2 regions of the Streptomyces sp. NBC_00667 genome follow, and region 1 is predicted to be linked to the other one. Evidence: riboswitches for the same ligand, from Rfam matches in the RefSeq annotation. Region 1 holds a riboswitch; the other holds the start of a gene.

Region 1 (15,169 bases):
CGATGTCGTCGGGGCCCCGCTCCACCGCTTCCCGGAAGGCCTCGGGGTGTACGCGCCCGTACCGGTCCACGGGCAGGTACTCGACGCGGGCGCCCTCGTGCTCGGCGAGCCAGTCGACCGCGTCGAGGACGGCGTGGTGCTCGACCGGGCTGGCGAGGACACGGGTGCGGGCGGGGTCCTGGTCGCGGCGGGCCCAGTAGAGGCCCTTGACGGCGAGGTTGTCGGCCTCGGTGCCGCCGGCGGTGAAGACCACCTCGCTCGGGCGCGCGCCGAGGGCTTCGGCGAGTGCCTCGCGCGCCTCCTCGACGGTGCGGCGGGCGCGGCGGCCGGCGGCGTGGAGGGAGGACGCGTTACCCGTGGCGGCGAACTGCGCGGTCATCGCCGCAGCTGCCTCCGGCAGCATCGGCGTGGTAGCGGCGTGATCGAGGTAGGCCATGATCCCCCGATTCTACGAGCCCCCCGCCGCCACCGACCCCTCCGGGCCCCGAGCCGGCCGCGACCCGCCCTCCAGTGCGGTGCACCGGCCGGGGCTCGCGCCGCCCGGCGCGGCCGGGCGGAGCGAGAGCCGCGTCAAGAAGTGGTGCGCGGGGCGCGGGCCAGCTGGCGTGACTGGGCCACCAGGCGGTCGGCCGAGTCCCAGACCTCGGCGTCCTCCTCCAGGAAGCCGCCGGCCAGGTTGCGCGTGGTGATGGCGACCCGCAGCGGACCGGGGGCCGGGCGGTGGCGGATGTGCGTGGTGAGTTCGACCGTCGGCGTCCAGCCCATCAGGCCGAGGTCGAAGGCGGTCGGCGGCAGCGCGTCCACCGCCAGCAGCAGGGACAGCGGGTCCGCGTCCCGGCCGTCGGCCAGCTCGAACCAGGCCCGCATCTCGCCCTTGCCGGACGGTGCGCCGACGGCCCAGCCGGCCGTCGCGGGGTCCAGCCGCAGCCGCAGCCGGTCGACGATCTCGGAGCTGCCCGGGATGGGGGCGGGCCCGGCTTCGGTGCCGAGGCAGTCCTGGTACGCCGGGATGGCCGGGGGCCGCGCCGTGGTGTGGACGGAGTCGGGGAGCGAGTCGAGGTCGCCGTAGGAGGCGAGGACCCGGATGCGTTCGATCTCGGCGCCGCTCTCGTCGTACTGGAAGAGCGAGGCCTGCCCGGTGGAGAGGGTGCGCCCGGTCCGCACGACCTGCGTGCGGACGACGGCGGGGCCGGGCACGGAGGAGGTCAGGTAGTGGGCGGAGACGGTGAACGGGTCCGGGTGCGGCAGCGCCGCCGCCAGCGCCCGGCCGACCAGGGCCAGCAGGTATCCGCCGTTGACCGCGCTGATGATCGTCCAGCCGGCGGAGAGTTCCGTGTCGTACACCCCGGCCTCGCCCGCGCGGGGGGCGAGGGCGGTGTCGCGGTCGAACTCGCTGTCTCCGATGGCTGCCTGGGCCGCTGTGTGTGACATGAGGCGACGGTACACCGGCAAGCTACTAAGCGGTAGCTTTGGTCTGCTACGGCAGCGTCACGGCTCTTCGGTCACGGCGGAGCGGCGGTTCCAGGCCAGCGGCGCCCGCCAGTGGTAGCGGATCGCGAGGAGCCGGAGCACGAAGGCGGTGACGATGGCGACGCCCGTGGTGATGCCGTTCAGCACCTCGAACCCGATGAACAGGGCCACCATCGAGGCCCCGACCACGGCCGGGACCGCGTACATCTCCCGGTCGCGCAGCAGCGACGGCACCACGCCGGCGAGGACGTCCCGCATGACGCCGCCGCCGACCGCCGTCGCCACCCCCAGCGCGGCCGACGCGGTGAGGCCGAGCCCGTACTCGTAGGCCTTCGTGGTGCCGGACACGCAGAACAGTCCGAGCCCGGCGGCGTCGAAGACGTTGATGGCGCGGTTGATCCGCTGGACCTCGGGGTGCAGGAAGAAGACGAGCGCGGCGGCGACCAACGGGGTCGTGAAGAAGCTGAGCTCGCCGAACGCGGCCGGCGGGACGGCGCCGATCACCAGGTCGCGCAGCAGTCCGCCGCCGAGGGCGGTGACGAGCGCGAGCACGCAGATGCCGAAGACGTCGAAGTTCTTGCGGACGGCCAGCAGCGCGCCGGCGGTGGCGAAGACGAAAATGCCCGCGAGGTCCAGGGCGTGCTGGATACCGGGCGGGAAGAGATCCTGGGACACGCCCCCATTGTGCGTGCTGGCGGCGGTGGCCCCGGCAGGGCCCCGCCACGGCGGAACGGCAGCGCGTCCGGGGTCCCCGGGCGTGGCCGCCCCGGGACCCCGGACGCGCCGGACTAGACGGTCGGCGTCTCGACGGCTTCCGCCGCGCCGGGCAGGGCCTTGTCGCCCGGCGCCTGGTCGGGGGCGTTCTCCGGGTGGTGGCAGGCGACCTGGTGCCCGGTCTTGAGGGCGACCAGCGGCGGCTCCTGCGTGGTGCAGAGCTCGGTCGCCTTCCAGCAGCGGGTGTGGAAACGGCAGCCGCTCGGCGGTGAGATGGGCGAGGGCACGTCGCCCTTGAGCAGGATGCGGCCGCTCTTCGCGCCCCGCCGCCTCGGGTCCGGCACCGGCACGGCCGACATCAGCGCGGTCGTGTACGGGTGCATCGGCGCCTCGTACAGCGACTTGCGGTCCGCCAGCTCCACGATCTTGCCGAGGTACATCACCGCGATCCGGTCGGAGACGTGCCGGATGACCGACAGGTCGTGCGCGATGATGACGTAGGTCAGGCCCAGTTCCTCCTGGAGGTCGTCCAGCAGGTTCACCACCTGGGCCTGGATCGAGACGTCCAGCGCCGACACCGGCTCGTCCGCGACGACCAGCTTCGGCTTGAGGGCCAGCGCCCGTGCGATGCCGATGCGCTGGCGCTGGCCGCCGGAGAACTCGTGCGGATAGCGGTTGTAGTGCTCGGGGTTGAGGCCCACCAGCGAGAGCAGCCGCTGGACCTCCGCCTTGACCCCGCCCTCGGGGGTGACCTTCTGGAGGCGGAACGGCGCTCCGACGATCGTGCCGACCGTGTGGCGGGGGTTCAGCGAGCCGTACGGGTCCTGGAAGATCATCTGGACGTCGCGGCGCAGCGGCCGCATGCCGGCCACACCGAGGTGGGTGATGTCCTTGCCCTCGAACTCGACCTTCCCGCCGCTCGGTTCGAGCAGTCGCGTGATCAGCCGGCCCATCGTGGACTTGCCGCAGCCGGACTCGCCGACGATGCCGAGGGTCTCACCCCGGCGGACGTCGAAGTCGATGCCGTCGACGGCCTTGACCGCTCCGGCCTGGCGGCGCAGCAGCCCCTTGTTGATGGGGAAGTGCTTGACCAGCCCGGTCACCTTGAGGAGCGGCTCCTCGGCGGAGGCCGCCGCGGGGGCCGCAGGGACCTCGGAGAGCTCGGAGACCTCGGAGGCCCCCGGCTCACCCGTCTTGTTCATGTCGGTCACAGCTTCGGCGCAATCTCTTCGGTCCAGATCCGGGTCCGCTCCGCCTGCGACATGTGGCAGGCGGACCAGTGCCGGCTGTCGTCCTGGGTCAGCTCGGGGCGCTGGGTGCGGGTGATGCCGCCCTTGGGTACGTCGGCGTACGGGCACCGGGGGTTGAAGGCGCAGCCGCTCGGGATGTTGATGAGGCTGGGCGGGGAGCCCTTGACCGGGATCAGCCGCTCGGTCTGGTCGCGGTCGATGCGCGGCATCGAGCCGAGCAGGCCCCAGGTGTAGGGGTGGCGCGGCTCGTAGAAGACCTTCTCGGCGGTGCCGCGCTCGACGCACCGGCCGCCGTACATCACGAGGATGTCGTCGGCCATCTCGGCGACCACGCCGAGGTCGTGCGTGATCATGATGACGGCGGAGCCGAACTCCTTCTGGAGGTCCCGGATCAGGTCCAGGATCTGCGCCTGGACGGTGACGTCCAGGGCGGTCGTGGGTTCGTCCGCGATGAGCAGTTCGGGGTTGTTGACCAGCGCCATCGCGATCATCGCGCGCTGGCGCATGCCGCCGGAGAACTCGTGGGGGTACGCGTCCACGCGCCGGTGGGGCTCCGGGATGCCGACGCGGTCGAGCATCTCGACGGCCCGGGTGCGGGCCGCCTTCTTGTCGACGTCGTTGTGGGTCCGGTACGCCTCGACGATCTGCTTGCCGACCGAGTAGTACGGGTGCATCGCGGACAGCGGGTCCTGGAAGACCATCGCCATCTTGCGGCCGCGGAGCCTGCGCACGTGGTCGGCGTCGGCCCGGACGAGGTCCTCGCCGTCGAGCACGACCTCGCCGGAGATGTGCGGACGGCTGCGGGCCTGGCCGGTGCGGTGCAGGCCCATGATGGCCAGCGAGGTCACCGACTTGCCGGAGCCGGACTCACCGACGATGCCGAGCGTCTTGCCGCGTTCCAGGTCGAAGGAGAGCCCGTCGACCGACTTGACCAGCCCGTCGTCGGTCGGGAAGTGGACCTTGAGGTCGCGTACGGACAGGAAGGACGCCGCCGAGGCGCGGGACGCGGGCCCCGCCTGCTCGGGCACGAACGCGGGTCCGGCGGAGGTGGAGGGGTTGTCGGTCACGTCAGCCTCACGCGCGGGTCGATGACGGCGTACAGCAGGTCCACGATCAGGTTGGCCAGGACCACGAACAGCGCGGCGAGCAGGGTCACGCCCATGATGACGGGGAGGTCGCCCTGGCTGATGGCGGCGACGGCCGCCGTTCCCAGGCCCTGGAAGTTGAAGGTCGTCTCGGTGAGCACGGCGCCGCCGAGGAGGCCGCCGAGGTCGAGACCGAACATCGTGACGACCGGGGTGAGCGTGGAGCGCAGGGCGTGCTTGCGGATGACCACGCCCTCCTTGAGGCCCTTGGCGCGGGCCGTGCGGATGTAGTCCTCGCCGAGCACCTCCAGCATGGTGGCGCGGGTGATGCGGGCGTAGGTGGCGGCGAAGAGGAAGGCCAGGGTGACCCAGGGGAGGATCAGGCTGTTGAGCCAGGCCAGTGGATCCTCGGTCAGGGGTTTGTAGTTGGACACGTCCAGCCAGCCGAGGCCGTAGACGAAGATCGCGGGGGCCACCATGCCGGTGAAGAAGATCGGCAGGGAGACGCCGGCGAGGGCTCCGATCATCACGGTGCGGTCGATGGCGGTCCTGCGTTTGAGCGCGGAGACCACTCCGGTCGCCACACCGGCGATCACCCAGATCACGGCCGCGCCGAGGGCGAGCGAGAGGGTGACCGGCATGCGGTCGAGCATGGTCTCCCAGACGGGGGCCTCGCTCTTGAAGGAGTAGCCGAAGCACGGTGCCGCGCAGTGCGTGACCTCGGTGCCGGCGTCGTAGTCGCGGCCGACGAAGATGCCCTTGAGGAACACCCAGTACTGCTCGGAGATGGGCTTGTCGAAGCCCATCTTCACGCGGATGCCGGCCAGGGCGGTGGGATTGGTCTCGCGGCCGGCGTACATGAGCGCGGGATCGCTGCCGGTCAGTTTCGGGACCGCGAAGAAGATGCCGAAGGTGACCACGGAGACCACCAGCAGCGTGGCGGCGACGTTGAACAGCCGCCGTATGAGGTAGACGAGCACTGCAGTCGGCCGCCCGGGGCGGGCGGTCGCCGCCCCTCGTGGGGACGACGACCGCCGCCTGCGGCCTTCACCTGCCCTTCGGACTAGCGCACGTGCGGTGAAGGCACTTACTTACGTACTTGCTGACCTGCTGGTGTCCGGCGGCCGCCTCACGGGGCCGCCGGACGGTCGGACGACTGGGCGCCGACTACTGGCTGCCGTGCCCGGGGGCTACTTGGCGACGCCGACGACCGCGAGGTCGATCTTGCCCATGGAGTCGTTGAAGTAGACGTTCGTCAGGCGGGGGTTGTGGTAGACCAGCGCCTTGTCGAAGTTGATCGGCAGGTAGAGCGCCTTCTCCATGACCTTCTTGTTGATGTCCGTGTAGAACGGCGCTGCGGCGTCCGGCGTGGCGGCCGCGGCGGCCTTGTCGAACAGGCCGTTGACCTCGGGGTCGTCGAGCATCGTGTAGTTGTTGTTACCGGTCTGGGCGATGAACGAGCCGTCGACCAGCGGCTGGAGGAAGCCCGAGCCGGAGTTGTAGTCGGCGCCCCAGCCCATGACGATGATTCCGTAGTTCTTCTTCTTCACGTTCTCGGGCGAACCGATGGTGGAGGAGGAGAGCTTGCCGTCGTACTGGTCGATCGTGGCCTTGATGCCGACCTTCTGCAGCGCGGCCTGGAGCGACTCGGCGGTCTTGACCTCGGGGGCCTTGTTGTTGCGGACCGCGATGGTGGTCTCGAAGCCGTCCGGCTTGCCGCACGCCTTGAGGGCGGCCTTGGCCTTGTCGACCTGGGGCTTGCCCGCGGTCAGCTTCCACGGGTCGTAGGCCTTGTCGGCGCCGGGGACGCCGGGCGGCAGCATGTTCGCGCCGAGGTCACCGCTGGTCGGGCCGCCGCGGGCGTTCTGCAGCGACTTCGGGTCGGCCGCGTAGATGACGGCCTTGCGGCACTCGATGTTGTCGAACGGCGCGACCGTCTGCGGGAAGGCGAAGTAGCGGATGTAGCCCGTGAACGGGTTGTCCGCGTTCTTCTTGAGGTTCGCGTCCTTGAGGATCTTGTTCTTCGCGGCCTGCTGCACACCGGTGCCGTCGACGGCGAGGTCGATGTCGCCGGAGAGCAGGCGCTGGTCCATGTCGTCCGGGTTGGTGGTGACCGTGAAGGTGACCTTGTCCGGCAGACCCTTGCGGATCGTGTCGGTCTTCGGGTCCCAGTTCTCGTTGCGGACGAAGGTCGCGCCCTTGCCGGAGGCGAAGCTCTCGACCTTGTACGGACCCGTGGAGACCGGCTTGTTGGTGTACGTGGCACCCGTGTCCTTGCCCGCCGGGACGGGCGAGGAGGACGGCATGGCCAGCAGGTACTTGAAGTCGGAGTTCGCGCTCGCCAGGTTGAAGACGACCGTGTGGTCGTCCGGCGTCTGGACGGACTTGAGGCCCATCTTGTCCGGGTCGGTGTCCTTGTAGGGACCCTCGTACTTCTGGCCCTGGTCGAGCTGGTCGATCAGGTAGGTCGGGCCGCCGGCCAGCACGTCCTGCGCGAAGACGCGCTCGATGCCGTACTTGAAGTCCTTCGAGGTGATCGGCGTGCCGTCCTCGAACTTCACCCCGTCCTTGATCTTGACGGTGTACGTCTTCCCGTCGTTGCTCAGGACGGGCTCGCCCTCTGCGAGGTCCGGGACGAGCTTGGTGCCCGCGGCGCCCGGCTTGCTGTCGTACGCGTAGAGCTGGCGTATGAAGAGGCGCTGCATGTTCCACACGAAGCCGTAGTAGGCACGCGCCGGGTCGAGGAAGTCGACGTCCTGGGGGGACCAGAGCTTGAGCTCACCGCCCTTGGCGTCGGAGGCGTTCACGACGCCGGTGGCGGCACCGCTGTAGCCCTTGTCGCTCTTGTCGCCCCCCGCCGTCTTGGTGTCGTCGCCACCGCACGCGGCGGTCAGCGACAGGGCGGCGATCACGGCGGTGATCGCGAGTGCCTGCTTTCTGCGGATCACGGTTGTCCAACCTCCAGAAGTGGGTGAATCGAAAGAGCGGTTCAGCTGCCCTTGGGGTCGAGTGCGTCGCGCAGCCCGTCCCCGAAGAGGTTGAACGCCAGGACGGTGATGAAGATCGTGATACCGGGAACCACCATGTACATGGGGTCGTCCTGGTAGATGGGGATGGCGTCGGACAGCATCTTTCCCCAGGAGGCGGTGGGCGGTTTGACGCCGGCACCGAGGAAGCTGAGGGCCGCTTCCGTCAGGATGTTGGTCGGGATGATCAGCGTCGAGTAGACGAGGATCGGGGCGACCAGGTTCGGCAGCAGCTCCTTGATCAGGATGTAGCCGCGGCCCGCGCCGAGGCTGCGTGCCGCCTCCACGTACTCGCGCTCCCGCAGGGACATCGTCTGGCCACGGACGATGCGGCCGATGTAGGGCCAGCCGAAGAAGCCGATCACGAGGATCAGCACCGCCATGCGGACGCTGGAACCTTCGAGCCCGAGCAGGCTGTTGGGCACCACGGAGACGAGCGCGATGGTGAACAACAGCTGCGGGAAGGCCAGCAGCAGGTCCATCAGGCGGCTGATGAGGCCGTCGACCCAGCCGCCGAGGAATCCGGCGAGCGCGCCCAGCAGGCTGCCGATGACGACCGAGACGAAGGCCGCCAGGAAGGCGACGATCAGGGAGATGCGGGCGCCGTAGAGGATCCGGCTGAAGACGTCGCGGCCGTTGGTGGGTTCGACGCCCAGCAGGAAGTCGGAACTGACGCCGCCGAACGAGCCGATCGGCGTGCCGAGGTCGGGATCGATCATGTCCTCGTGGAACTCGTTGGGCGGGTGGCCCAGCAGGCTCACGATCTGCGGCGCGAAGACCGCCACCAGGATCAGGAAGATCACGACCACGCCGCCGGTCAGCGCGACCTTGTCGCGCTTGAGCCGCATCCAGGCGATGCGGCCGGGCGAGCGGCCTTCGATGGCCTTGGCAGGGACGTCGGCTACGGACACGGGTGCGGGCGTTTCCGCGCTCGTGTCATGCAGTGGTGCCGTCATCGTGGTGGGGACCCCTCTCGGCCGACGGGTGTGCCGGCCCATGCCCGCCGCTGTGGCGGCGTTGGTGCGGAGTGGCGCTCGGAGTGCGTGGGACACGCTGAACGCGTGTGAAGTGCAGGAAGTACAGGACGTGCGGGAAAAGCTGCGGGAAGAACGCGGTGTGCGGATGCAGGTGCCGATCACGTGCCGAACCGCGTCCTGGGAGGACTGACCGGCTCTTGGGTGGGGAGTCTTCATCGGGCGCTCGACCAGCCGCCAGACCCGCAGTTGAATGGATGCGCAACCGTGATCTGACGCCCCGATTCCCGTTATCCGGACTTCACTCCCACCTGAGCGGAGCAAGACCGTCTGTTCGGTACGCAAACGGGCATGTCGCCCAACTCACAAGAGTGCCACGCCTTTTGGGCGTACAACAGCGGCGAAAACGGGACAAGAAGAAGGCCGCCGGGAACCGTGGGATCCGGCGGCCTCAAAATGGCCGGTATGAGCTGTCTCAAAACATGAGCATGTTCCGGAAGGAGGGATTCCGGCGCTGGACCTGCACGAAGGGGCTAATAGGAGGGGGCCTGGCCCTCGCGGTCGTAGAACGGGCGGGTCTGCGAACGCAGCCACATCGCCACCGGGTCGTGCTCGTCGGCGAGCGCGACGGTGCACACCGGAACGCCCTCCGGGACCGCCCCGACCGACTGCCGCATCATCTCCCGTACGGATTCCAGGGCGGGCGCGGAAGCGTCGTACAGGTCCAGCCCCACCGCCAGGTACGCCGACCCCAGCGACGGCTGCACCCAGGCGCGGCGCAGCGAGCGGACGGCTGGCGTGCGGTGCGCGTGCTGGGTCAGCAGCCCGTAGAACTGCGGCAGCTCCAGGGCGGGCTCGGACAGCCGCAGCGGGCCGGCCGGCATCCGGTCGAGGCCGGTGGCGATGCGGCGCAGGTCCGCCCAGGGGAGGCCGAGGCCGCCGCCCTGGGCGTGGGGGTTGAGCCACAGGCCCCAGCGGTCCGGGTACAGGGCGCGGGCGATGTCCCGGCCGGTGACCACCTCGTAGCCGCGGTTCCATCCGCTGGCGGCCAGCTCCTGCGGGGAGGTCACGCAGGGCGCGTAGCCGAGGCCGTCGACCTCCATGCCGCCGTACTGGGCGTCCGGGGATCCCGGCCGGCCCTGCCAGAGCAGCATCCACAGGCGGCCCTCGGAGAGGGCGTGCAGGAGCGACTCGTAGCTCTCATAGCGCCCGGGAGTCACCTGGCGCAGCATGTGCTCGACCTGCCCGGCCGCGGCCGTGCCTGACGCACTCACCCGGTACCCCTCTTCGTCCGCCGTCATCCACGCGTATGGGCCCCCAGCTTAAGCGGCCCTACGGGAGGTAGAAGGGGCGTACGCGCTCACGGATGTAGTCGACCACCGGGTCCTGGGCGGCGTCGAGGAGGATCAACTGCACGGGCCAGGGCGCCGGTACGCGGGTCAGGGCCCGGCCGAGGGCCTCCAGCGGGGCGCTGCGCGCCTCGGGATCCCATCCCGCCAGCCGGACACCGATGTACAGCTGCGGGGCCCCGCCCTCGACGCTGGCGAGGCAGCGGTGGGCGGCGGTGACCACGCCGAGGGCGCGGAACTCCTCCGCGGCGGCGGTGAGGAAGTCGACCGGGTCGTCCTGCCAGTCGGGCTCGAAGAGCCGGACGCGGCCGCCGGTGGCGGGGCCGTCGAGGGGGGTCCGGCCGGTGCGGCAGAGCTCCGCGACGGCGGGCGGGGGGAGCGGGACGCCGACGGCGCCCTCGGGGTTGAGGGCGATGCCGAGCTGCGGGGGCAGGCCGCGGGCGAACTCGACGGCGGGGGCGACGGCGAAGTCCATGTCGGGGCCGGCGCAGACGCGGAACTGGGCCTCGGAGGTGTAGACGGGGACGTAGGCCTCGCCGCCGATGAGCATGGTCGGGAGGGTGAGGGCGGCGTGCGTGGGGCTCCCGCCGGCGGGCAGCGGCACCCATATCCGGCTGCGGCCGAGCACCTCCAGGATCCGCGCCCCGGCGTCCGCCTGCCCCAGGGCTGCGCCGAGCACCTGCTCCAGCTCGTTGTCGGGCCACCCGCTGCCGTGCATCCGCCGCCTCCTCGCTCCGCGCTACCCCGCAGACCCTAATCCGTCCCGACCCCCGGCCCCGCATCCCCACCCGCCGCCCGACCGGAGCCCCGGACCCCTTCACCCCCGCCCGGCACCAACCCCGCCGGGCAGCCCCGGCCAACTCCAGCCCCGCCGGCGTTCGAGGCGCGGGTCCGGATCCCCCTGTCGGGCCAGGCCCAGCCTCACCGGCCAACTCCAGCCTCGCCGGCGTTCGAGGCGCGGGTCCGGGCAGAGCCCGGTGCCCGGCGGAGCCGGATTCCCTGGGGCTCCGCCCCAGACCCCGCGCCTCAAACGCCGGCGAGGCTGCAAGTTGCCCCCGGCACCCGGAAGCGACGCGTCGGCGAGGCTGCAAGCGGCGCCCCCGAAGCCGGGCGGCCACGGGTCGGCGAGGCTGCAAGTTGCGCCCCCGGCACCCGGAAGCGACGCGCCGACGGGACTGCACAAGCGGCGCCCCGACACCGGGAAACGACGCGCCGGCGAGGCGGCAAGCGGCGCGCCCGAAGCCGGGTGGCACGGGTCGGCCACGCCGATGGGCTGAACGTTGCGCCCCCCGGCGCCGAGGCCAAAGGCAGGGGCGCGCCGACGGAGTCGAAGAGGCGTCCGCGGCGCCGGAAGACCGAGGGGCAGCCCACGCCGACGGGCCGGAAGATGCGCCCCGCCGGGAGGCCACGGGTCGCCCCACGTCGGCGGAGCCGAAGGACGTACCCCGGCGCCGCAAAGACCACGGGTCCCGGAAGCCCCCCCGCCGGGAGGTCACGGGGCGGGGGGCGGTCAGGGGAACGTGATCTGGGTGACCGCGGCAGCGGAAGGGCGGTCGAGGAGGGTGACCGTCGCGCAGCCCGGAGGGGGGTGGCCGGCTTCCGCGGAGCGCAGGAGACGGGTCACCGCCGCGCGGTGGCGGGCGAAGGCGTACGCCGAGACCCGCCGCCCCCGTTCCGCCTGCCCCGCCAGCGCCTCCTGCGCGGTGGTGTCCAGCAGCAGCAGGTGCAGCGCCCGCCCCCGCCGCCGCGCGGCCGCCGCCAGAAGCCCCCGCACCCATGCCTGGCTGCCGCAGTCGTGCACCACCACCGAGGCCCCGGACCGCAGGGTCCGCCACAGCCCCCAGTAGTGGGCGAAGCGGACCAGCGGCCGGTACACCCCGTACGGCAGCGCCCCCGGCATCCGCCGCTCCCACCGCTCCCGCGTGTCCTGCGAGTCGATCACCCCGGCCCCCGCGGCCCGCTTGATCAGCGTGCTCTTGCCCCCGCCGGGCAGGCCGGACACCACCACGATGTCCCCCGCTGCGAAGCAGAGCCGCGGCCCCGGCGCCCCGGCACCGCGCAGGTCCCGGACCCGCCCCGGCTGCACCGCCGCCGGCACCGGCACCGGCACCGCCGCCGGCACGTCCGCACGCCGCTGCGCCGGAACCCCCTCAAGGGTCCCCGTCAAAGCCGGCACTCCGAACCTCCGCACAGTGATCGCCTCCCCCGCCTCTGAATGTAAAGGGACGGCAATCCGCCCCACCCGGTTCCGCCCCACCCCGTGCCGCCCTCCCTCGAGCCCCGCTGGGGCCGGCCCGGACTTTCGGGCCCGCCCGCCCACACCCGCCCGCCTCGTGCAATGATGTGCGCCATCTGGACACCAACTGCATACCGGCCGCTTGAATCCGCGCGGGAGAGTCCCGGCAGGCCGCAAGGCCGTGCCCGGGCGCCGAAGGAGCAAGTTCCTCCCTTGAATCTCTCAGGCCCCGTACCGCGTGGATGAGGCAGATCTGAAAAGCGGGCTGCTCGACAGCTCCACCCAAGGTGCAAGCCGAAGACGCGTTCCGCCCGGTGCGGGAACTCTCGGCGAACCTCTCAGGTTCCGATGACAGATGGGGAGGATCGTCCTCGTCATGTCATGCCCTGGGACCCGGGAGCCACACCCATGAGCACTGCCCCCCGCCTGACCGCGCTCGACGCGCTGCACCGCTCGCTCGGTGCGACCATGACCGACTTCGCGGGCTGGGACATGCCGCTGCGCTACGCCAGTGAGCGCGACGAGCACAACGCCGTACGCACCAAGGCCGGTCTCTTCGACCTGTCCCACATGGGCGAGATCACCCTGACCGGCCCCGAGGCCGTCAAGGCGCTGGACTACGCGCTGGTCGGCAACATCTCCACCGTCGGCGTCGGCCGCGCCCGCTACACGCACATCTGCCAGGAGGACGGCGGGATCCTCGACGACCTGATCGTCTACCGCCTCGGCGAGAGCGAGTACATGGTCGTCGCCAACGCCTCCAACGCGCAGACCGTCCTGGACGCCCTCACCGAGCGCGCCGCCGGCTTCGACACCGAGGTCCGCGACGACCGTGACGCCTACGCGCTGATCGCCGTGCAGGGCCCGGAGTCCCCGGGGATCCTCGCCTCGCTCACCGACGCCGACCTGGACGGGCTCAAGTACTACGCGGGCCTGCCCGGCACCGTCGCGGGCGTGCCCGCGCTGATCGCACGTACGGGCTACACCGGCGAGGACGGCTTCGAGCTGTTCGTCGCCCCCGAGCACGCCGTGGAGCTGTGGCAGGCGCTCACGAAGGCCGGCGAGGGCGCGGGCCTGGTCCCGGCCGGCCTGTCCTGCCGCGACACGCTGCGCCTGGAGGCGGGCATGCCGCTGTACGGGCACGAGCTGACCACCTCCCTGACCCCGTTCGACGCGGGCCTGGGCCGGGTCGTGAAGTTCGAGAAGGAGGGCGACTTCGTCGGCCGCGCCGCACTGGAGGCCGCCGCCGAGCGCGCCGCCTCGAACCCGCCGCGCAAGCTGGTCGGCCTGATCGCCGAGGGCCGCCGGGTCCCGCGCGCCGGTTTCCCGGTGGTCGCCGACGGCAAGGTCGTCGGCGAGGTCACCTCGGGCGCCCCGTCGCCGACGCTGGGCAAGCCGATCGCGATGGCGTACGTGGACGCGGCGCACGCCGCGCCCGGCACCTCCGGCGTCGGCGTGGACATTCGCGGTACGCATGAGCCGTACGAGGTCGTGGCCCTGCCGTTCTACAAGCGGCAGAAGTAGTCCGCCCCTGCCCGTACAGCGTCACCGCCGCACGGAGGTCCGTACGGCGCTGTCCCGGTACCCCAGACCACTGTTCGTATCCACTCCCCCGCATCCAGGAGAATCAGGTCATGAGCAACCCCCAGCAGCTGCGTTTCAGCAAGGAGCACGAGTGGCTGTCGGCCGCCGAGGACGGCGTCTCGACGGTCGGCATCACGGAGTTCGCGGCCAACGCGCTCGGTGACGTCGTCTACGCCCAGCTCCCCGAGGTCGGCGACACGGTGACCGCGGGCGAGACCTGCGGCGAGCTGGAGTCGACCAAGTCGGTCAGCGACCTGTACTCCCCCGTGACCGGTGAGGTCGTCGCGGCCAACCAGGACGTCGTGGACGACCCTTCGCTCGTGAACTCGGCGCCGTTCGAGGGTGGCTGGCTCTTCAAGGTGCGCGTCACGGAGGAGCCGGCCGACCTGCTCTCCGATGCCGAGTACGCCAAGCTCACCGCCGGTAACTGACCCCAGGGGATCCTGATGTCCGTACTGAACACCCCGCTCCACGAGCTCGACCCCGACGTCGCCGCCGCCGTCGACGCCGAGCTCGTACGCCAGCAGTCGACCCTGGAAATGATCGCGTCGGAGAACTTCGCTCCGGTCGCCGTCATGGAGGCCCAGGGCTCGGTCCTGACCAACAAGTACGCCGAGGGCTACCCCGGCCGCCGCTACTACGGCGGCTGCGAGCACGTCGACGTCGTCGAGCAGATCGCGATCGACCGGATCAAGGCCCTGTTCGGCGCCGAGGCCGCGAACGTCCAGCCGCACTCGGGTGCGCAGGCGAACGCCGCCGCGATGTTCGCGCTGCTCAAGCCGGGCGACACGATCATGGGCCTGAACCTGGCCCACGGCGGTCACCTGACCCACGGTATGAAGATCAACTTCTCCGGCAAGCTCTACAACGTGGTCCCGTACCACGTGGACGAGACCGGCCAGGTCGACATGGCCGAGGTCGAGCGCCTCGCCAAGGAGTCCAAGCCGCAGCTGATCGTCGCCGGCTGGTCCGCGTACCCGCGCCAGCTGGACTTCGCCGCCTTCCGCCGCATCGCGGACGAGGTCGGCGCGTACCTGATGGTCGACATGGCACACTTCGCCGGCCTGGTCGCCGCGGGTCTGCACCCGAACCCGGTCCCGCACGCCCACGTCGTCACCACCACCACGCACAAGACCCTCGGCGGTCCGCGCGGCGGTGTCATCCTGTCGACGCAGGAGCTGGCGAAGAAGATCAACTCCGCGGTCTTCCCCGGTCAGCAGGGTGGCCCGCTGGAGCACGTGATCGCGGCGAAGGCCGTCTCCTTCAAGGTCGCCGCGTCGCCCGAGTTCAAGGAGCGCCAGGAGCGCACCCTGGAGGGCGCGAAGATCCTCGCCGCGCGCCTGGTCCAGGACGACGTCAAGGCCGTGGGCGTGGACGTCCTGACCGGCGGCACCGACGTGCACCTGGTCCTGGTCGACCTGCGCAACTCCGAGCTGGACGGCCAGCAGGCCGAGGACCGCCTCCACGAGGTCGGCATCACG
Region 2 (15,169 bases), 3.5 Mb from region 1:
AGCGATGCGGCGAGCCGGTTCTGCTCCAACTGCGGGGCGCCGCTGCGGGCGGGTCTGACGCCGGAGCGTGCCTCGGAGACCACGTCCACCATCTCGATCTCGGGCCTGGAAGCCTACGAGGCCGAGGTGGCGGGGCACGTGCCGTCCTCGCTTTCCCCCGAGGCCCAGGCCGCGGTGGAAGCCCTGCCCCCGGGTTCCGCCCTGCTCATCGTGCGGCGCGGTCCCAACTCCGGCAGCCGCTTCCTGCTGGACGGCGAACTGACCACGGCGGGCCGGCACCCGCAGAGCGACATCTTCCTGGACGACGTCACCGTCTCCCGGCGGCACGTCGAGTTCCGCAGGAGCCAGGACGGCGGGTTCACCGTCTCCGACGTGGGCAGTCTCAACGGCACGTACGTCAACCGTGAGCCGATCGACTCGGTCGCCCTGCACAACGGCGACGAGGTGCAGATCGGCAAGTACCGGCTGGTCTTCTACGCGAGCCTGCGGGGCATCTGACCCTCCCCCGGGGCGCCTTCCCGGCCACCGCCGGAAAGGGTGCTCCCCTGGGGAACCGACAGGGAAGGTCCCATGCTGCGTACCCCGTCCGGCGGTGCCGCGAAGAACGGCACCGCCGGGACCGCCGGGCGGCTGGTGAGCATCGGCACGGTGCTGACCATGCTGCGCGACGAGTTCCCCGACGTCACCATCTCGAAGATCCGCTTCCTGGAGGCGGAGGGGCTGGTCGAGCCCAGACGCACACCTTCCGGATACCGCAAGTTCAGCACCGACGACGTCGAACGGCTGAGCCGGATCCTGCGTCTGCAGCGGGACCACTACCTGCCGCTGAAAGTCATCCGGGAGCAGCTCGACGCACTCGACCGCGGCGAGCAGATCCGTATCCCCGCCCCCACGGCGCCCCGTGACCCGGGCGGCGCGACCGGAACCACCGGACCCGCGGCCGCGTACGGCGAGGTGGGCCGGGAGCGGCCGTCTGCGGCCCGCGTGGGGCGGGCGGAGCTGCTCGCCGCCGCGGAGGTGGACGAGGAGCAGTTGGCGGAGTGGGAGTCGTACGGCCTTCTCGGCGAGGCGCCGGACGGCGGGTTCGATGCCGAGGCGGTCACCGTGGCCCGGCTGATCGCCGATCTCGGCCGTTTCGGGCTGGAGCCCAGGCACCTGCGGGCGATGAAGGCGGCAGCGGACCGCGAGGCCGGACTGGTGGAGCAGGTCGTCTCCCCGCTGCGTCGGCACCGCAACCCGCAGACCAGGGCCCATGCCGAGGCCACCATGAAAGAGCTGGCGGGACTCTCCGTACGGCTGCACGAGGCTCTCGTGCAGACCGCACTCGGGGTCCGTCTGCGTTGACCGGAAAGAGCCCGACTACCCAAACCGGTCGGGCACGTCCTAGGGTTGCTGTGTGAACGAGCTCGACGTTGTGGGTGTCCGGGTGGAAATGCCCTCGAACCAACCGATCGTGCTCCTGCGTGAAGTGGGAGGCGATCGGTACCTCCCCATCTGGATCGGTCCCGGGGAGGCGACCGCCATCGCCTTCGCGCAGCAGGGGATGGCGCCTGCCCGGCCGCTGACGCACGACCTGTTCAAGGACGTGCTGGAGGCGGTCGGTGAGGAGCTCACCGAGGTCCGGATCACGGATCTGCGGGAGGGCGTCTTCTACGCGGAGCTCGTCTTCGCGAGCGGGGTCGAGGTGAGCGCGCGTCCTTCGGACGCCATAGCGCTCGCCCTGCGGACGGGGACGCCGATCTACGGCAGTGACGGTGTGCTGGACGACGCCGGCATCGCCATTCCGGACGAGCAGGAGGACGAGGTGGAGAAGTTCCGCGAGTTCCTCGACCAGATCTCGCCCGAGGACTTCGGCACCGGCCCGCAGTGAGACGGCGGACAAGCCGCCCACCTGGGACATTCTGCCCATTCGGTGAGCCATTCCCCGATTTGGGGCACGGGAAACCACTCTCAGGGTGATTATCACTCGGCGTGCCGAGTGTGGCGATCGTTGACGCACCCCTGGTGACTGCCTACCTTCGAGGTGGGCAGGTCAAGGACGGAGGGTCGGCGTGAGCATCACGGGCGACGGCATGACCGGGGGCATCCCCGCACGGAGTGACGGTGGGCCGTACCCGCTGCACGGCGGTGCGGCGGGCAGTGCGCGCCGTCAGCCGGAACCGGCGCCGGCCGCCCAGGGGGGCGGGGCCCCGGCGCCCGAGCAGGTCGGCTACCGGGGACCGACGGCGTGCGCCGCGGCCGGCATCACCTACCGCCAGCTCGACTACTGGGCGCGGACGGGCCTGGTGGAGCCGAGCGTGCGCCCGGCCCACGGCTCGGGGACGCAGCGGCTGTACAGCTTCCGCGACGTGGTGGTCCTCAAGATCGTCAAACGCTTCCTCGACACCGGCGTCGCGCTGCAGAACATCCGTACCGCGGTGCAGCACCTGCGCGACCGCGGCTTCTCGGACCTGGAGCGCATGACCTTGATGAGCGACGGCGCCACCGTCTATGAGTGCACCTCCCCGGACCAGGTCGTCAGCCTGCTCCAGGGGGGACAGGGCGTCTTCGGCATCGCGGTGGGCGTGGTCTGGCGGGACGTGGAGAACGCCTTGTCGCAGTTGCACGGGGAACGCATCGACACCGGCGAGACGCTGGTGGGCCACAATCCGAGGGACGAACTGGCCGCCCGCCGCAACCGGGCCGTCTGAGGCGCCACGAGCCGCCGGCGCCCCGGGCGGCGTTGTCAGTGGCGTAGGGCAGCATCGGAGCTGTGAGAGCCGCGCCGACCATCCTCCACCTGGACATGGACGCCTTCTACGCCGCCGTGGAGCAGGCGTCGAAGCCGAGCCTGCGCGGAAAGCCGGTGATCGTCGGCGGCCTCGGACCGCGCGGGGTCGTCGCCACCGCCTCCTACGAGGCCAGGCGGTTCGGGGTGCATTCCGCGATGCCGACGGCCCAGGCCAGGCGGCTGTGCCCGAACGGCGCGTACCTGATCCCCCGCTTCACCCTGTACCGGGAGGTCAGCGAGACCGTCATGGCCCTGCTGCGGGCCCTGTCCCCCCTGGTGGAGCCGCTCAGCCTCGACGAGGCGTTCGTGGACCTGGAGGCGGGCGGTGTCGCCTTCGACTCGGCGACCGCCCGGGCCACGGGGGAGCGGCTGCGGGCCGACATCATGGCCGCCACCGGGCTCAGCGGCTCCGTGGGGCTGGCCGGCTCCAAGATGCTGGCCAAGGTCGCCTCGGAGGAGGCCAAACCGGCCGGGCTGCTGCTGATCGAGCCCGGGACGGAGCGGGAACTGCTCGCGCCGATGTCGGTGCGGACCCTGCCGGGCGTCGGACCGGCCACCGGGGAGCACCTGCGGCGGGCCGGGATCACCACGGTGGGGGACCTGGCCGAGGCCGGGGAGGACGAGCTGGTCCGGATGGTCGGGCGGGCCCACGGGGCGGGGCTCTACCGCATGGCGCTGGGCCTGGACGACCGGCCCGTGGTCGCCGAGCGGGACGCGAAGTCGGTGTCCGTGGAGGACACCTTCGACGTGGACCTGCACGACCGGGTGCGGATCCGGTACGAGGTGCAGCGGCTCGCCGACCGCTGTGTGGGGCGGCTGCGCGGCTCGGGCCACTCCGGGCGCACCATCGTGCTCAAGGTGCGGCGCTACGACTTCTCGACGCTGACCCGCTCGGAGACGCTCCGGGGCCCCACCGACGACCCTGCGGTGGTGCGGGAGGCGGCCCAGCGGCTGCTGGAGTCCGTGGACACCACGGGCGGGGTGCGGCTGCTGGGGGTCGGGGTGACGGGGCTCGCGGACTACACGCAGGAGGACCTGTTCGCCCAGGCCGACGCGCTGGCCGAGGCGCTGGCCGCGCCGGGGGGCGCCGAAGGCGGCCCGGCGGGAGAGCCGGAGGCCGATGGGCCGGACGGGGCGCAGGAGCCCGATGGGGCGGCCGTGGCGGGCGTGGCGGCCGCGCCGGTCACCGGCGGCGTGGAGGAGCCCGAGCCGGCCGCCGAGCGTCGCTGGCCGGCCGGCAGCGACGTCATGCACGCGGTCTACGGCCCGGGCTGGGTCCAGGGGAGCGGGATCGGCCGGGTGACGGTGCGCTTCGAGCGGCCCGGATCGGCGCCGGGGCGGGTACGCACCTTCCGGCTGGACGACCCCGAACTGGAGCCGTCCGATCCGCTGCCGCTCGTGGGGGAGCTCGGGGAGGAGGAGGGACCGGACAGCCGTTAGCCCTCGCCGGCCAGGCTGCCGAAGTCGCGGGGCTGCGCAGGAGGCGGGGGGTGGTGGAAGTCCGTCGGCAGGGTCACGTCCAGCCCGTAGTGGTGGTAGAGCTGGAGTTCCTGCTCCGGGGAGAGGTGGCGGCCGACCCCGAAGTCCGGGGCGTCCTTGATCAGGGAACGTTCGAAGGGCACCCGGAGCGTGTCGTCGACCACCTCACTGGGCTCCAACGGAACGAAGGCGTCCCGGCTGAACAGGCCGGTCCGCACGGCGGCCCACTCGGGTACGCCGGTGGCATCGTCGAGGTAGACCTCGTCCACGGTGCCGATCTTGGCGCCATTGCGGTCGAACGCCTTGCGGCCGATGAGACTGCGGGGATCGATGTCGGTCTGCACGGTCCGGTCCCTCCAAGTGGTCGCAACTGCTCCGTAATGACTCGTAATGACTACAGAAGGGCAAATCCGCAGCGGGGGCCACTTGAGGGAGCTTCCAGATCCTCGCTGGTAGGCTGAGTGATGGCTGTTGACCCTGTGCGGGAGAGTCCTCCGAGTGAGAACGACGGAGGCGCCGAAGGAGCAAATCCTCCCCGGAATCTCTCAGGCATACGTACCGCACGTGACGAGGCCACTCTGGAAAGCAGGGGCGGGTACCGGGCGCGCAGTACCGGTTCCCCTCCTCACCGACGGTGAAAGCCGGAATCCGCGGGTCATCCCCGCGACTCCGGTGAAGCTCTCAGGTTGAGATGACAGAGGGGGAGGCCGTCCGGGTGCCCGCGCCGTGGTGCCCCTCGCAGGTCGTACGACCAGGAGGCCTCCGTACATGACCGCCAACCGCATTCCGCTCTCTCAGCTGGAGCGAGGCATCCCCTTCGAGCAGCGCCACATCGGCCCGGATGCCGAGGCGCAGGCCAAGATGCTCGCCCAGGTGGGCTACGGCTCCCTGGACGAACTGACCGCCGCCGCGGTACCGGATGTGATCAAGACCGCGGCCGCGTTGAACCTCCCCGAGGCGCGGACCGAGGCCGAGGTGCTGGCCGAGCTCCGCTCGCTCGCCGACCGCAACCAGGTCCTCTCCTCCATGATCGGCCTCGGTTACTACGGCACCTTCACGCCGCCGGTGATCCTGCGCAACGTCATGGAGAACCCGGCCTGGTACACGGCCTACACGCCGTACCAGCCGGAGATCTCGCAGGGCCGCCTGGAGGCGCTGCTGAACTTCCAGACCGTCGTCGCCGACCTGACCGGCCTGCCGACCTCGGGTGCCTCCCTGCTCGACGAGGGCACCGCGGCCGCCGAGGCCATGTCGCTGGCCCGCCGCGTCGGCAAGGTCAAGGGCGGCGTCTTCCTGATCGACGCCGACGCCCTGCCCCAGACCATCGCCGTGATCGAGACCCGCGCCGAGCCGATCGGGGTCGAGGTCGTCGTCGCGGACCTGTCCGAGGGCATCCCGGCCGAGATCGCCGAGCGCGGTGTCTTCGGCGTGCTGCTCCAGTACCCCGGCGCCTCCGGCGCCGTGCGGGAGATCAAGCCGGTCATCGACCAGGCGCACGAGCTGGGCGCGATCGTCACCGTCTCCGCCGACCTCCTCGCGCTGACCCTGCTGGTCTCCCCGGGGGAGCTCGGCGCCGACATCGCGGTGGGCACCACGCAGCGCTTCGGCGTCCCGATGGGCTTCGGCGGACCGCACGCCGGCTACATGGCCGTCCAGGCCAAGCACGCCCGCTCGCTGCCCGGCCGCCTCGTCGGCGTCTCCGTCGACGCGGACGGCAACAAGGCCTACCGCCTCGCCCTCCAGACCCGCGAGCAGCACATCCGCCGCGAGAAGGCCACCAGCAACATCTGCACCGCGCAGGTGCTCCTCGCCGTCATGGCCGGGATGTACGCCGTCTACCACGGCCCGGACGGCCTGCGCACGATCGCCCGCCGGACCCACCGCTACGCCGCCCTGCTCGCCGCGGGCCTGACGGCCGGCGGGGTCGAGGTCGTGCACGGCGCGTACTTCGACACCGTCACCGCCCGGGTTCCCGGACGGGCCGCCGAGGTCGTGGCCGCCGCCCGCGAGGCCGGGGTCAACCTCTACCGGGCCGACGCCGACCTCGTCTCCATCGCCTGTGACGAGACGACGCTGCGCGCCGACATCGAGGCCGTCTGGGGCGCCTTCGGCGTCACGGCGGACATCGAGGCGCTGGACGCCACCGCCGAGGACACGCTGCCCGAGGGTCTGCTGCGCTCGGACCAGTACCTGACGCACCCGGTGTTCCACCAGCACCGCAGCGAGACCGCCATGCTGCGCTACCTGCGCAAGCTCGCGGACAAGGACTACGCGCTGGACCGCGGCATGATCCCGCTGGGCTCCTGCACGATGAAGCTCAACGCGACCACCGAGATGGAGCCGGTGACCTGGCCCGAGTTCGGCCAGCTGCACCCGTTCGCCCCGGTGGAGCAGGCCGAGGGCTACCTCACGCTCATCACCGAGCTGGAGGAACGTCTCTGCGAGGTCACCGGCTACGACAAGGTCTCGATCCAGCCGAACGCCGGCTCCCAGGGTGAGCTCGCCGGTCTGCTGGCCGTGCGCGCCTACCACCGCGCGAACGGCGACGAGCAGCGCACCATCTGCCTCATCCCGTCCTCGGCGCACGGCACTAACGCCGCCAGCGCCGTGATGGCCGGCATGAAGGTCGTCGTCGTCAAGACCGCCGACGACGGCGAGGTGGACGCGGACGACCTGCGCGCCAAGATCGAGCAGTACCGCGACGAGCTCGCCGTCCTGATGATCACCTACCCCTCGACGCACGGTGTCTTCGAGGAGCACGTCGCCGACATCTGCGCCCAGGTGCACGAGGCGGGCGGCCAGGTCTACGTGGACGGCGCCAACCTCAACGCCCTGGTGGGTCTGGCCAAGCCGGGCCACTTCGGCGGCGACGTCTCGCACCTGAACCTGCACAAGACCTTCTGCATCCCGCACGGCGGCGGCGGTCCGGGCGTCGGCCCGGTCGGTGTCCGGGCGCACCTCGCCCCCTACCTGCCCAACCACCCGCTCCAGCCGACCGCCGGCCCCGAGACGGGCGTCGGCCCGATCTCCGCGGCGCCCTGGGGTTCGGCCGGCATCCTGCCGATCTCCTGGTCCTACGTCCGCCTGATGGGCGGCGAGGGTCTCAAGCGCGCCACCCAGGTGGCGGTGCTCGGTGCCAACTACATCGCCAAGCGTCTGGAGCCGCACTACCCGGTGCTCTACACGGGCCCCGGCAACCTGGTCGCGCACGAGTGCATCATCGACCTGCGGCCGCTGTCGAAGACGACGGGCGTGAGCGTGGACGACATCGCCAAGCGTCTGATCGACTACGGCTTCCACGCCCCGACGATGTCCTTCCCGGTGGCCGGCACGCTGATGATCGAGCCGACGGAGTCCGAGGACCTCGCCGAGATCGACCGGTTCTGCGACGCGATGATCGCCATCCGCGGCGAGATCGAGCGGGTCGCGGGCGGCGAGTGGCCGGTGGACGACAACCCGCTGGCCAACTCCCCCCACACCGCGGCGGCGCTCGGCGGCGAGTGGAACCACCCGTACAGCCGTGACGAGGCCGTCTTCCCGGGCGGCGTCACCGCGGCCGAGAAGTACTGGCCGCCGGTGCGCCGGATCGACGGCGCCTTCGGCGACCGGAACCTGGTGTGCTCCTGCCCGCCGCTGGACGAGTACGACGCCTGAGCCGTCTCCCCGTAGACGGACGACGTAGGAAGGGGCCGGTCCCGGAGCGCATGCTCCGGGACCGGCCCCCTTCTCGTGAGCGAGCCGTCAGGCGACCGCGAGCGGGCGGTGCGGGGCGATGATCTGGCCGTCCGGCAGCAGCTCACCGGTGTCCTCGAAGAGCAGGACGCCGTTGCACAGCAGGCTCCAGCCCTGTTCCGGGTGGTTGGCCACCGGGCGCGCGGCCTCCCGGTCGGCGGACTCTGATGACGGGCAGGCAGGCTGGTGCTGGCACATGGATGCGTTCTTTCGCTGCGGTGTGGTCTGCGTGCTACGGCTCGATGTGTGTTTCATGGCCGTCCCCCTGGTTTCATCCCCGCACCAGCGGGGAGCGTGTCGTCAGTCTTCCCCCATGACGGCTGCTTCGCAGGGATTTCCCGGCAGCTGTCCTCATAGATTGAGGACGCATCACTCGTGCGGGCGGTTCAGCCAACTGCCTTGTCGATCGGGGTGGTTCCGCGCTGGCCCAAGCGGGCTAGGCCGCATGGGCCACTCGGGCCATGCCGGTCGGTCCGTGCAGGTCAGGCCGCCGGAGCGGCCACCGGCGGCGGTGTCGGAGGCGCCGTACGCCGCAGCCGGTGGGTCAGTACGGGCAGCAGTTCGGACACCGGGTGCGGCCGGTAGGGGGCGATCCCGGGCGGGGCCGGTGCCAGGGGCACCAGCAGGTCGGCAGCGGCCGGCAGCCCGGCGGAGGCGTCGGCGTTCACGGCACCGTGCAGCCACAGCGTCAGCATGTACAGCTCCGGTACGGACAGCAGCCTGGGCTGGTAGCCCTGGCCGAGCGACTCCGCCTGGCGCAGCGCGCGTTCGGTCGCCGCCACGTAGGGGCCCTCGAAGAAGTGCGAGAAGGCCCAGCCGTCCGGGGTGAGCCGGGTGTCGGCGGCCGCGACGAACCGGTCGCCGCTGCGGATCAGGAACCGCCAGCCCGTCAGCCGCGTGCGGGGCGGCCTGCCGCCGGGGACCAGCGCCGAGGAGTGCAGCCGGTCGAGGACGTGGACCGGCAGGGGGAGTTCGGCGGTGACCGGCCCTTGCAAGGCGCGCAGGGAAGGTGTGTGTGCCTCGTTGACGGCGGTGGGGGAACCGAGTGCCGCGAGGACGCTGCGCAGGGCGGGCGCGGGAGCCGGAGGGACATGCAGCGGCATGGTGGGTCGCCTCTCACTTGGGAGACCGGTGCTACGGGAGAAGGTGCGGACGGCGCTGTCGCATTCTGGGGTCAGAGGTGGGCTGTGGGGCAATGGCCGCGCGCCAACTCTCTGCCTCGTTTGCGGAGTTTATACGACATGTGTTCACGCAATGTTTCGGCTAGCTGTCCCGGCTATTGCCGACAAGGCGATTACCGGTCCCGCTGACCTGACATACATGCCGGTTGCACGCGGACATGCAGCGCTGACCTCGGAGGTTACCGGATGGGGGCTCGGCTGGAAAGCGCCGGTTATCCGAAGCGGGCAAAGTCAATGCGGAATTTGCTCAGGTGTACTTGCCGGGTGAATGTGCCGAAGCGCCGTTCGCGCCAAACCGGCGCGCGCTCGCGGCCACGCGCGCCCCCTCGGCGTTAGCGATCATGCCGCTGGGGCATCATCGACCGTAACGCCCGCCTGGATGCTGTGGGCCGGGCCACTTGAGGAGGGACACCTCGATGGGGGAGAAGGTCGTGGCAGGCGGATTCGACCTGTCCGATCGGCAGCGGTATCGGAGGAAGCTGCGGGAGTGCCTGGAGGGCCTGGAGCGACTTCTGGCAGAGCAGAGGTTCGATCGCCCGAAGAACATGATGGGGCTGGAGATCGAATTGAATCTCGCGGGTGCCGACGGGTTGCCGAAAATGGTGAATGCCCAGGTCCTGGAACGGATAGCGAGCCCCGATTTCCAGACCGAGCTCGGAATGTTCAACCTGGAGGTCAACGTCCTCCCGCACCGCCTGGAGGGCCGTGTTTTCGACCAGCTCGCCGAGGAACTGAGCGCCGGACTCCACTACGCCCACCGGCAGGCCGCGGAGATCGACGCGGGCGTGGTGATGATCGGGATCCTGCCCACCGTCTCCCGGGCCGATCTGGCCTTGGCGAACCTCTCGGCGGTGGACCGCTACTCGCTGCTGAACGAGCAGATCCTCATGATGCGCGGCGAGGACTTCACCCTCGACATCGAGGGGGTCGAGCGGGTCACCTGGACCACCGGCTCGATCGTGCCGGAAGCGGCCTGCACCTCCGTGCAGTTGCACTTGCAGGTGACCCCGGCCCGGTTCGCGGACGTGTGGAACGCGGCGCAGGCGGTGGCGGCCGTACAGATAGCGGTCGGCGCCAACTCCCCGTTCCTGTTCGGCCGGGAGCTGTGGCGCGAGTCCCGGCCGCCGCTGTTCACCCAGGCCACCGACACCCGGCCGCCCGAGCTCCAGGCGCAGGGCGTGCGGCCGCGCACCTGGTTCGGGGAGCGGTGGGTGGAGTCGGCGTACGAACTCTTCGCGGAGAACGTCCGCTACTTCCCCGCGCTGCTGCCGATCTGCGACGAGGAGGAGCCGCTGCGGGTGCTCGCCGAGGGCGGGGTGCCCAGCCTCCAGGAGCTGGTGCTGCACAACGGCACGGTCTACCGCTGGAACCGGCCCGTGTACGGGGTCGCCGACGGTGTGCCGCACCTGCGGGTGGAGAACCGGGTGCTGCCGGCCGGGCCGACGGTGGCCGACGTCGTGGCCAACGCGGCCTTCTACTACGGCCTCGTACGGACGCTCGCGGACGAACCGCGTCCGGTGTGGACCCGGCTCCCCTTCGCCGAGGCGGAGGCCAACTTCGACGCGGCCTGCCGGTACGGGATGGACGCCCGGCTGCACTGGCCACGCCGGGGCCGGGGCGCGGGCCTGGCGAGCGTACCGGCGGTGCGCCTGGTGCTGGACGAGCTGCTGCCGATGGCGGCCGCGGGCCTGGACGCGTGGGGGATCGCACCCGCCGACCGGGACCGCTGCCTGGGGATCATCGAGGAGCGCTGCCGGAGCCGGGTGAACGGGGCGACCTGGCAGGTGGACACCTACCACCAGGCGCTCGCGGGCGGCCTGGAGCGCGACGCCGCGCTGGCCGCGACGACCCGGCGGTACACCGAGCTGATGCACCGGGGCGACCCCGTGCACACCTGGCCCGTCGGGCTCCCGGAGCGGGAGGTGGACGCCTCGGCGGCGATCGGCCGCTGACCCGCCGGGTCCGGTGCGTGCCCGGCCACCCCCAGGAGGCAGTATGGGGGTGGCGGACAACGGGACGGCGGAACGGGAGTCGCACGTGCGGGTGGAGCCGGAGCCGGTGGCCGTGGACCGGCGGGAGGACGGCCGCGGGTACCTGCGGACCGAGACGCTGCTCGTGCTCGCGCTCTCCCTGGGCGCGAGCGCGGTCTCGGCGCTGATCAGTTTCATCGGCTCGCTGACCAAGCCGGGGGGCCTCAAGGACCAGGCCGCCACGCTCAACGGCTCGTACGCGCCCGGTCGCCCCTGGTTGGACCTCGCGTGGCAGCTGTTCGGGATCGCGACCGCGCTGGTGCCCGTCCTGCTCGTCGCCCACCTGCTGACCCGGGAGGGCGCGCCGGGTCTGCGGGTGCTCGGCTTCGACCGCACCAGCCCCGGCCGGGACCTGGGGCGGGGGGTGCTCGTCGCGGCGGGGATCGGCAGCGCGGGGCTGGCGTTCTACCTGGCGTCGCGGGCCGCCGGCTTCAACCTGACGGTGGTGCCGGAGGCGCTGCCCGACGTGTGGTGGAAGTTCCCGGTGCTGATCCTGTCCGCCCTGCAGAACGCGGTGGTGGAGGAGGTCATCGTGCTGGCCTACCTGCTGCGGCGGCTGGACGGGCTCGGCTGGTCCCCGACGGCGGCGCTGCTGGCCAGCTCGGTGCTGCGCGGCTCCTACCACCTGTACCAGGGCGTCGGCGGCTTCGTCGGCAACATGGTGATGGGCGTCGTCTTCGTCCTGGCCTACCGGCGCTGGGGCCGGGTGACTCCGCTGGTCGTCGCCCACGCGCTGCTCGACATCGTCGCCTTCGGCGGGTACGCCCTGCTGGCGGGCCACGTCTCCTGGCTGCCGACCCCCTGAGGGGTCAGGGGCCGGTGCGCAGCTCGCCGTCCAGCACCGTGACCGCGTCGCCGGTCAGGAGCGTACGGTCGCCGGCGAGCCGGACGGTGACCAGGCCGGTGCGCCTCCCGCCCTGCAGCCCCACCAGTTCCGGGCGGCCCAGCCGGGCGGCCCAGAAGGGGGCGAGCGCGGTGTGGGCGCTGCCGGTGACGGGATCCTCGTCGATGCCGACGGCGGGGAAGAAGCCCCGGGAGACGAAGTCGTACCCGCGGGCGGGGTCCTCGGCGGCCGCGGTGACGATCACCCCGCGGCGGGCGTAGGCACGCAGGGCGGCGTGGTCGGGCGTGAGGTCCCGTACCGCCCGCTCGTCGGCCAGTTCCACCACCAGGTCGCCGATGTGGGCGGAGGTGTCGTGGACGGACAGGGCCGCGGCACCCAGGGCGCGCTCCACCTCGGCGGGCGTCTCGACGGGGGTGAGCGAGGACGTCGGGAAGTCCATCGTGATCCGGCCGTCGTCGCCGGCCAGTGCCGTCAGTACGCCGCTGCGGGTGCCGAAGCGGATCAGGCCGTTCGCGAGGCCGCTCGCCGTGAGGACGTGGGCCGTGGCGAGGGTGGCGTGGCCGCACATGTCGACCTCGGTGGCCGGCGTGAACCAGCGCAGCGCCCAGTCGGCCTCCCCGCCGGGCGGCAGGGGACGGGCGAAGGCGGTCTCGGAGAGGTTGACCTCCGCCGCTACCTGCTGGAGCCACCGGTCCGCGGGGAACTCCCCGTCGAGGACCAGCACCCCGGCGGGATTCCCGCCGAAGGGACGGTCGGTGAAGGCGTCGACGATTCGGATGCGCATGCCCCGACCCTATGGGCTGTCCCCTGCTCCCCGACGGGCGCGCGGCGAACCCGGACCGGACGCGGTTGCGCAGCTCATGCCTCGGCGGGGCGCCCGCGGGAGGCGGCGCAGCCCTCCTGGCACGCGTGGTCCGTCATGGCGCGTTCGTGAAGGAGCGGCGGTAGGAGCGGGGCGGCACTCCCCGGCGGCGTACGAACTGTTCGCGCAAGACGGCCGCGCTCCCGTATCCGACGCGGTGGGCGACCTCTTCGACCGGCAGGTCCGTGGTCTCCAGGAGCTCCTCGGCGGTGCTCAGACGCAGGCCGCGCAGCCAGGCGTGGGGGGTCGTGCCGGTGGCGGCGGTGAAGCGGCGGGCGAAGGTGCGTTTGCTCATCACGGCCCGCCGGGCCAGTTCTGCGACGGGAAGCGGCTGGTGGAGATTCCCGCGGGCCCACACGAGTACCTCGGCGAGACGCTCGTCGCCGCAGTCTTCGGGGACGGGGGCGGCCAGGTACTGGGCCTGCCCGCCCTCGCGGTGGGAGGGCAGTACCACGTCCCGGGCAACGGCGTTGGCCATCGCGGCTCCGTGCTCCCGCCTCAGCAGGTGCAGGCAGAGGTCGAAGCCCGCCGCGGCTCCCGCGCCCGTGATGACGCGTCCTTCGTCGATGTAGAGGGCGTCGGGTTCGACGGTGACTTCGGGGTGGCGGCGGGCGAGCAGTTCGGCGAACCGCCAGTGGGTGGTGGCCCGCCGTCCGTCGAGCAGTCCGGCGGCGGCGAGCGCGAAAGCGCCGACGCAGTGGGCCGCGACGAGCGAACCGCGCTCGTGTGCCGCCGACAGCGCGTCGAGCACGGCGGGAGCGGGCGGTGTGCGGAAGCCGGCCCACGGCAGGGCGATCACCAGATCGGCCGAGGCGAGCCGGTCCAGACCGTGCGTGAGGGTGAGCGGCACGCCGAGGTCGGTGGGGACCGGCCCGGGCCGGTCGGTGCACAGCGCGAAGTCGAACCCGTCCAGTGCCCCGCCGTGCGGGCCGAAGACCTCGGTGACGATGCCGACGGCGAGCATGCCGACTCCGGGCGGGGCGTACGCGGCGACGGTCATGAAGGGAGGCACACGCCCAGTGTGGCAGTAATCCTGCGATCAGCGGCAGCTGTGCCACTCGTGGGGAACCGACCGCCCCGGAAGGATGGGGGGCATGACAGACGCACCGCTCGGCCGCAGCGCCGCATACAAGGTCCTGACCACTGGATACGTCGGCTCCACGGGCCCCGGCGTCGCCGCCACCGTCTCCTACGTGCACGACGCGGGACGGCACGTGATCTTCGACCCCGGCATGGTGGCGAGCCACGACGACATCCTCTCCCCGCTCGCGGAGCTGGGTCTGGGTCCCGAGGACATCACCGACGTGGTGCTCAGTCACCACCACCCTGACAACACCATGAACGTGGGGCTGTTCGGACGGGCCCGGGTGCACGACCACAAGGTGGAGTACCTGGGCGACCAGTGGAAGAACCGGGACGCGGAAGGCTACGAACTCACCCCGTCGCTGCGGCTGATCCGCACGCTGGGCCACAGCGCCGAGGACATCACGCTGCTCGCCGGCACGGACTCCGGCGTAGTGGCCTTCGCCGGTGACCTGTGGTGGCACGCGCACGGTCCGGCGGACGACCCGGTGGCCCCCGACCGCGAGGTACTGCGTGCCTCCCGGCTGCGGGTGCTGGCCGCCGCGGACCTGATCGTGCCCGGCCACGGCGGCCCGTTCAGGGCCGACGACACCACGCCGCGCTAGCCGCTCCGTCCGGTGTGAGCTGCGGACTTCCGTCCGTGAGAGACCCTGTCGGCCAAAAGTTTCCGATATATCGTTGACGCATCGCGAAGGGTCGGTCATAGTGGAGACGTCGGAGCCCGGGAACGGGGTTCGACGCAGCGGTCGCAACAACGACCGGCAACCACATCCACATCGACGAATGACGAATGGCGAAAGGAGCGCAGTCATGCGTTCACACGGACAGCACGGACACGACCACGGGCACGAGCACGGACGGGGTCACGGCCACTGCGGCCCTGACCGTCGGGAGGAGTTCACGGGGCGGCGAGCCGCCTTCGGACCGTTCGGGCCGCCCTTCGGCGGAGGGCCCTTCGGCGGGCGCGGGGGACGGGGCGGGCCGCGCGGCCGCGCCCGGCGCGGCGACGTGCGCGCCTCCATCCTGGCGCTCCTCGCCGACCGGCCGATGCACGGCTACGAAATGATCCAGGAGATCGGCGAGCGCAGCGGCGGGGCGTGGAAGCCCAGCCCGGGCTCGGTCTACCCGACCCTCCAGCTGCTGGAGGACGAGGGTCTCATCACCAGTGAGAGCGACGGCGGCAAGAAG

What was found. Region 1 has a riboswitch for glycine ahead of gcvT (glycine cleavage system aminomethyltransferase GcvT). Riboswitches for the same ligand answer to the same signal wherever they lie in the genome.
Region 2: another riboswitch for glycine. It lies ahead of gcvP (aminomethyl-transferring glycine dehydrogenase); the one in region 1 lies ahead of gcvT (glycine cleavage system aminomethyltransferase GcvT).

Annotation. Positions count from the first base shown of each region.
Region 1 is NZ_CP109022.1:4,734,299-4,749,467, reverse strand. It holds gene OHA81_RS22145 (cysteine desulfurase family protein) at 1-436, opposite strand, end outside; gene OHA81_RS22140 (thioesterase family protein) at 571-1,431, opposite strand; gene OHA81_RS22135 (trimeric intracellular cation channel family protein) at 1,489-2,145, opposite strand; gene OHA81_RS22130 (ABC transporter ATP-binding protein) at 2,259-3,386, opposite strand; gene OHA81_RS22125 (ABC transporter ATP-binding protein) at 3,392-4,462, opposite strand; gene OHA81_RS22120 (ABC transporter permease) at 4,498-5,499, opposite strand; gene OHA81_RS22115 (ABC transporter substrate-binding protein) at 5,710-7,467, opposite strand; gene OHA81_RS22110 (ABC transporter permease) at 7,509-8,501, opposite strand; gene OHA81_RS22105 (enhanced serine sensitivity protein SseB C-terminal domain-containing protein) at 9,053-9,793, opposite strand; gene OHA81_RS22100 (enhanced serine sensitivity protein SseB) at 9,852-10,586, opposite strand; gene OHA81_RS22095 (AAA family ATPase) at 11,379-12,035, opposite strand; glycine riboswitch at 12,248-12,351, shown strand; gene gcvT (glycine cleavage system aminomethyltransferase GcvT) at 12,513-13,628, shown strand; gene gcvH (glycine cleavage system protein GcvH) at 13,739-14,119, shown strand; gene glyA (serine hydroxymethyltransferase) at 14,135-15,169, shown strand, end outside.
Region 2 is NZ_CP109022.1:1,187,442-1,202,610, reverse strand. It holds gene OHA81_RS05830 (FHA domain-containing protein) at 1-498, shown strand, start outside; gene ftsR (transcriptional regulator FtsR) at 571-1,344, shown strand; gene OHA81_RS05820 (bifunctional nuclease family protein) at 1,397-1,870, shown strand; gene OHA81_RS05815 (MerR family transcriptional regulator) at 2,052-2,690, shown strand; gene OHA81_RS05810 (DNA polymerase IV) at 2,753-4,210, shown strand; gene OHA81_RS05805 (PRC-barrel domain-containing protein) at 4,207-4,593, opposite strand; glycine riboswitch at 4,722-4,820, shown strand; gene gcvP (aminomethyl-transferring glycine dehydrogenase) at 5,018-7,903, shown strand; gene OHA81_RS05795 (DUF5999 family protein) at 7,991-8,179, opposite strand; gene OHA81_RS05790 (hypothetical protein) at 8,464-9,084, opposite strand; gene OHA81_RS05785 (glutamate-cysteine ligase family protein) at 9,579-11,114, shown strand; gene OHA81_RS05780 (CPBP family intramembrane glutamic endopeptidase) at 11,158-11,997, shown strand; gene OHA81_RS05775 (PhzF family phenazine biosynthesis protein) at 12,002-12,820, opposite strand; gene OHA81_RS05770 (GlxA family transcriptional regulator) at 12,954-13,898, opposite strand; gene OHA81_RS05765 (MBL fold metallo-hydrolase) at 13,993-14,586, shown strand; gene OHA81_RS05760 (PadR family transcriptional regulator) at 14,792-15,169, shown strand, end outside.